Regions from separate parts of the Cupriavidus sp. FW305-F7 genome, predicted to be linked through region 1. Evidence: predicted binding sites of a transcription regulator. Region 1 holds the regulator's gene; the other holds the start of a gene.
What was found. The regulator NrdR, encoded in region 1, represses ribonucleotide reductase genes. The targets are predictions, from matches to a motif close to CACNANATNTNGTG.

Region 1 (3,371 bases):
AGCGCCAGGAAGACCACATCGAGCTGATCGCCTCCGAGAACTACACCTCGCCGGCCGTGATGGCCGCCCAGGGTTCGCAGCTGACCAACAAGTACGCGGAGGGCTATCCCGGCAAGCGCTACTACGGCGGTTGCGAGTACGTCGACGTGGTCGAGCAGCTGGCCATTGACCGCGTCAAGCAGCTGTTCGGCGCCGAAGCCGCCAACGTGCAGCCCAACTCGGGCTCGCAGGCCAACCAGGGTGTGTACTTCGCCGTGCTCAAGCCGGGCGACACCATCATGGGCATGAGCCTGGCCGAAGGCGGCCACCTGACCCACGGCATGGCCCTGAACATGAGCGGCAAGTGGTTCAACGTGGTCAGCTACGGCCTGAACGCCCAGGAAGACATCGACTACGATGCGCTGGAAAAGCTGGCGCAAGAGAAGAAGCCCAAGCTGATCATCGCCGGCGCCTCGGCCTTCGCGCTGCGCATCGACTTCGAGCGCATCAGCAAGGTGGCCAAGTCGATCGGCGCCTACTTCATGGTCGACATGGCCCACTACGCCGGCCTGATCGCCGCGGGCGTCTACCCGAACCCGGTGCCGCACGCCGACTTCGTCACCACCACCACGCACAAGAGCCTGCGCGGCCCGCGCGGCGGCGTGATCCTGATGAAGGCCGAGCACGAGAAGGCCATCAACTCGGCGATCTTCCCCGGCATCCAGGGCGGCCCGCTGATGCACGTGATCGCCGGCAAGGCGGTCGCGTTCAAGGAAGCGCTGACGCCTGAGTTCAAGGCCTACCAGCAGCAAGTGGTGAAGAACGCCGCCGTGCTGGCCGAGACCCTGATCGCGCGCGGCCTGCGCATTGTCTCGGGCCGTACCGAAAGCCACGTGATGCTGGTCGACCTGCGCGCCAAGAACATCACCGGCAAGGAAGCCGAGCGCATCCTGGGCGAGGCGCATATCACCGTCAACAAGAACGCCATCCCCAACGATCCGGAAAAGCCGTTCGTGACCTCGGGCATCCGCCTGGGCTCGCCGGCCATGACCACGCGCGGCTTCAAGGAAGAAGAAGCCCGCATCGTCGGCAACCTGATCGCCGATGTGCTGGACAACCCGCACGACGCCGCCAACATCGCCAGCGTGCGCGAGCAGGCGGCAGCCCTGACCAAGCGTTTCCCGGTCTACGGCTGATGCATCGAGGCCGCCCATGCGGGTTCGCATGAGCGGCCGGCAGCTCCGCAAGCCGGCGCCCCGGGGCACCGGCTTGCGGGCCTCGCCAACCCGCCCCGCCACCGCAGAACGACAACACGGACAAGGCGACGGGGTTCAACTGAAGGTGGTCCGGCATGAAATGCCCCTTTTGCGGTCATTCCAATACCCAGGTACTCGACACGCGCATGTCGGAAGACGGCGATGCCGTGCGCCGGCGCCGCCGCTGCGAAGCCTGCGACCGCCGCTTCACCACCTATGAGCGGATCGAGCTGTTCTTCCCCGCCATCGTCAAGAAAAACGGCTCGCGCGTGGACTACACCCGCGCCAAGCTGAAGGATTCCATGCGCCTGGCGCTGCGCAAGCGCCCGGTCTCCGCCGAAGCCATCGACGAAGCCATCACCCGCATCGAAGAAAAACTGCTGGCCCTGGGCGAAAAGGAAATCCCCAGCAGCCAGGTCGGCGAGCTGGTGATGCGCGAATTGCGCAAGCTCGACAAGATTGCGTATATCCGCTTTGCTTCGGTGTACCGGAGCTTTGAGGACGTGTCGGAATTCCGCGACGTGCTGGATGAATTTGCGGCGTCCACCCCCCGGAAGGGGTAGTAAAAGTAACAAAATCGTTGTTTAATCCCCGTTGCATTTCCGCAAGGCCCGCTGTCGCATATTAAAAGGGCCCGGATTGCAGACCAAAAAAAGAAGTTAACGAAGTCGGACGTCTTTTGACGGGGGTCAGAATGGGTCAACGCTGCCGCGGGGCAGCCGGCTTTGCCATGCTCGAAGCATTGGTGGCAATTGTCGTTCTGGCGGTTGGCGTGCTCGGCGTCGCCAGCCTGCTGCTGAATTCATCCCGCTTCACGCAACAAGCTTCCTACGACACCACTGCCATGCAGCTGGCCACCGAGATGGCCGAGCGCATGCGTGCCAATCCTGCCGTCTCGCAAACCGGCGCGGCGGCGGAAGCCATCACCCCGAACCGCTACTTCATCGACACCGCCACCGGGCAGCCACCCGCGCTCACGGCAGCAAACAGCCCGTACGCGATCGCCTGCTCGGGCACGGCGGCCGGGTGCGCGCAGCAACTGGCGGATTTCGATGTCGCCGAGTTCTGGGAGCGTGTCAGCACAGGCCTGCCTGGCGGACGCGCCGTGATTTGCCGGGACATGGTTGCGTACGACCAGACCACCGGCTTCTCATGGGGATGCACGCCATCGGCCACTGGCCGCCCGGACGACGCACCGATTGTCATCAAGATCGGCTGGATCTCGCGGCTTGCCGCCAAAACCGTCGCGGCACGGGTCGACATGTCCGACATGGGCACGCGCCCCCAGGTGGTCATCGTGGCCACGCAGGGTACGGTGAACTGACATGCGGAACGCCAGGACCTATCTCAACCCCGGCCGGCATCGTCAGCTGGGGCTGTCGCTGGTGGAGCTGATGGTAGCGATGACGCTGAGCCTGCTCCTGATCATGGCTGCCGCGGCGCTCTACCTGACCGGGCGAGCCAACTACAACAGCATCGACGACACCACGGCGCTGGATGAGAAAGGCCGCTTTGCGGTGGATACCGTGGTGCGGATCGTGCGCCAGGCCGCCTGGAGCAATTATGCGGGCAACAGCGCCGCGGCCTCGCCCGGCGCCAGCGGGCCACCCGCGCCCAGCCCTGGAGGCGTCATGCTCACGACCACGAGCCTGTCGCCGACCATCAGCGGCCTCGACAACTGCAGCGCCCCCACGCAAGACCTCGGCAATCCGGCGCAGAACCTCGCGTGTCCTGTCCAGGCGGGCGCCGTGAACAAGAGCGATGTGCTGCAGGTCCGCTTCTTCGGTTCGGGCACGCAGCAGGACCGCACCGTTCCGGACAACAGCATGATCGACTGCTCCGGCAACGGCGTCGCCGAGCCGCAGGCCTGGGAAGACGCAGACCTCGCGCGCGGCATGGCGGTCTTCTATGTCAGCAACGATGCCAGCGGCATGCCTCAGCTGATGTGTGGCTATCGTCCACGGGACACCGCCAACAAGGAAATCCTCACGGCCGGCACGGCGTACCAGGCTGTTCCAATGATCTCAGGCGTCGAAGTCTTCCAGGTGCTCTACGGCGTGGATACGAATTTCGACCAGACCCCGGACCGCTTCCTGTCAGCCACCGAGGTGCTGGCCCTGCCCACCACCTGGCAGA
Region 2 (3,371 bases), on a different contig from region 1:
CTGGACCACCTGGCGGTGCGCTACGGCGACCCGCGCCCCAAGCGGCTGTCGCCGGCGGCGCTGCAACGGCTGGTGGCCTATCCCTTCCCGGGCAACGTGCGCGAGCTGGAGAACCTGCTGGAGCGCGCCTACGCCTTTGCCGAGAGCGAAGAGATCGAGCTGGCCGATCTGGGCCCGCTGGACGCCGGTGCCGAACGGGCCGGGCTGATGCATGCCCCCGCGCCGGCGATGGCGCCTAACTATTACGCACCCTGGGGTGCCGCAGGCATGTGGGCGCCGGTGCCGCCGGCCGCCGCGCCCGCGCCGGCCCTGGCAGAGCCGCCGCCCGTGGCACCGACCCCGGCCAGCGCGCCCGAACCCGAGCCCGCCGGCGACCCCGCCGAACGTGCCTGCCGCGGCATCGTCTTCCCGATCGACCTGCCGGCCAGGCTGGAAGCCGTGGAGCGCGAGCTGATTCTGCAGGCGCTGGCGCAGACCAACTTCAATCGCACCGCGGCCGCGCCGCTGCTGGGCCTGAACCTGCGCCAGCTGCGCTACCGCATCCAGCAACTGGGCATCCGCGAAGCCATGGACGCCGCCGACCGCAGCGCCGTGGAAGGCGAGGGCACGCCATGAGCAAGCCTGAGCACCGCTACCTGCCCGATGCCGACGGCTGGGTCCCCGCCGCGCGCCGCGTGCCGTCGCCCAATTTCGATGAGCGCCCGGCCGGCATGCCGGTGGACCTGGTGGTGCTGCACAACATCAGCCTGCCGCCCGGCCAGTTCGGCAGCGGCGACATCGAGGCCTTCTTCCAGAACCGGCTCGATCCCAATAAGCACCCGTTCTTTGCCACCATCCACCAGGTGCAGGTGTCCGCGCACTTCCTGGTCACCCGCGAGGGTGAACTGGTGCAGTTCGTCCCGTGCACGCAGCGGGCCTGGCACGCCGGGCAGTCAGACTTCTTCGGCCGCGCCCGCTGCAACGATTTTTCCATCGGCATCGAGATCGAGGGCTGCGACGACCTGCCGTTCACCCTGGCCCAGTACGACACCGTGGCCGCGCTGGTGCCCGCGCTGCTGGTCGCCTACCCGGTGCGCGCGATTGCCGGCCACAGCGACATCGCCCCGGGGCGCAAGACCGATCCCGGCCCGCATTTCGACTGGGCGCGCTTCGCCAGGCAGGCGGGCGTGGCGCCGGGCATGTTGCCCTACCAGTGCCCTGGCGCGGCTGGCCAGGTGACGAATTCTTAACGTCATTCCCCATCCCCGTGCGCCCCGTTCCGGCGCACATGCCCTACCTCGGCGTGGGGCTATCGCAACCTCGCAACAATCAAAAAAATTTTTGTGAAATGTGCAGTTGCGAACGGTCTGGCGAAAACCCTTGCGAGTATTAGGGTTGCGGGCATGTGGCGCTGCCGCATCGGCGCAACCGCCTCCGAAATAGCGCTTGTCAAGACTGGTCATTCGGATTCGTTTCACTATACTTAGCCCAGTTTCACGCGTCACACACTATATCTAGTAGTCAAACCGGGGAGCCGGCCCAAGGGCGAGTCAGGGATCACGAAGTTCGTGCATCGTCTCGAAACCGCCCGCTAAGGCCAGCGAATCACAAGAGTCCCTGGCGAAATGTTCACGTAAAGGCAGTCTGTCCGCCCTGACTTCACGCCGGGAGGGACGTTCTTTTCGCCGCATTTCGCCAGGGACTCTTTTGTCTCTTATTTCCAGGGTAAAAACAGGAGTTCTCATGCAAACGGCCCAGAACGAAATCACCACGGGTGGCGCCGCCGCCGGTATTGCACCGACCGCGCAGCAGACCCCCGCCAACGCCGCCAATACGAACTACCCGGATCACAAGATCATTCGACGCAACGGCGCCGTGGTGGCTTTCGAGCCGTCCAAGATCGCCGTTGCCATGACCAAGGCCTTCCTCGCCGTGAACGGCGGGCAGGGCGCTGCGTCCGCGCGTGTGCGCGAGATCGTCGAGCAACTGACTGACAACGTCGTGCGCGCACTGGTGCGCAGCCGCCCCAACGGCGGCGCCATCCATATCGAAGACGTGCAGGACCACGTGGAACTGGCGCTGATGCGCTCGGGCGAGCATGAAGTGGCCCGCGCCTATGTGCTGTACCGCGAGAAGCGCAAGGACGAGCGCGCCCAGGCCAACGCCCAGGCCGTGGCCCGCGTGCAGGAAGGCGGCATCTCGGTCAACGTGACCGATGGCGGCGTCACGCACGTGCTGGACATCGCCGCGCTGCACGCCCTGATCGACAATGCCTGCAGCGGCCTTGGCAATGCAGTGAGCGCCGAGCCGATCCTGAAGGAAACCCTGAAGAACCTGTACGACGGCGTACCGATGACGCAGGTGTACGACTCCGCCATCCTGGCCGCGCGTACCCTGATCGAAAAGGACCCGGACTACAGCCAGGTCACCGCCCGTATCCTGCTGCACACCATCCGCAAGGAAATCCTGGGCACCGAAGTGACCCAGGCCGAGATGTCCAGCCGCTACGCCGAGTACTTCCCCAAGTTCATCGCCCGCGGCATTCAAGCCGAACTGCTGGACGAGCAACTGGCCACCTACGACCTGGCCCGCCTGGGCGCGGCGCTGGACGCCGGCCGCGACTTCCAGTTCAACTACCTGGGCCTGCAGACCCTGTACGACCGCTACTTCCTGCATATCGATGAAACCCGCATCGAAATGCCGCAAGCCTTCTTCATGCGCGTGGCCATGGGCCTGGCGCTGAACGAGAAGGACCGTGAAGCGCGCGCCATCGAGTTCTACCAGCTGCTGTCGTCGTTCGACTTCATGTCGTCCACGCCGACCCTGTTCAACTCCGGCACCCGCCGCTCGCAGCTGTCGTCGTGCTACCTGACCACCGTCTCGGACGACCTGGAAGGCATCTATGAAGCGCTGAAGGAAAACGCGCTGCTGTCCAAGTTCGCCGGCGGCCTGGGCAATGACTGGACCAACGTGCGCGCACTGGGCTCGCACATCAAGGGCACCAACGGCAAGTCGCAAGGCGTGGTGCCGTTCCTGAAGGTGGTCAACGACACCGCCGTGGCGGTGAACCAGGGCGGCAAGCGCAAGGGCGCCGTCTGCGCCTACCTGGAAACGTGGCACCTGGACATCGAAGAATTCCTGGAACTGCGCAAGAACACCGGCGACGACCGCCGCCGCACCCACGACATGAACACGGCCAACTGGATTCCGGACCTGTTCATGAAGCGCGTGATGGAAGCCGGCGAATGGACCCTTTTCTCGCCCGCCACCTGCCCGGACCTGCACGACAAGGTCGGCAAGGAATTCGAAAAGGCCTACCTGGGCTATGAAGCCAAGGCCGCCAGCGGCGAACTGAAGCTGTTCAAGAAGCTGCCGGCGCTGCAACTGTGGCG

Region 2: the regulator NrdR is predicted to act here: its motif matches at 1,486-1,499, upstream of AC3WL8_RS16165 (ribonucleoside-diphosphate reductase subunit alpha).

Annotation. Positions count from the first base shown of each region.
Region 1 covers NZ_JBYSYC010000046.1:23,556-26,926, reverse strand. The annotation lists gene glyA (serine hydroxymethyltransferase) at 1-1,175, shown strand, start outside; gene nrdR (transcriptional regulator NrdR) at 1,331-1,798, shown strand; gene pilV (type IV pilus modification protein PilV) at 1,930-2,559, shown strand; gene AC3WL8_RS31780 (PilW family protein) at 2,561-3,371, shown strand, end outside.
Region 2 covers NZ_JBYSYC010000015.1:75,138-78,508, forward strand. The annotation lists gene AC3WL8_RS16155 (sigma-54-dependent transcriptional regulator) at 1-615, shown strand, start outside; gene ampD (1,6-anhydro-N-acetylmuramyl-L-alanine amidase AmpD) at 612-1,229, shown strand; gene AC3WL8_RS16165 (ribonucleoside-diphosphate reductase subunit alpha) at 1,723-3,371, shown strand, end outside.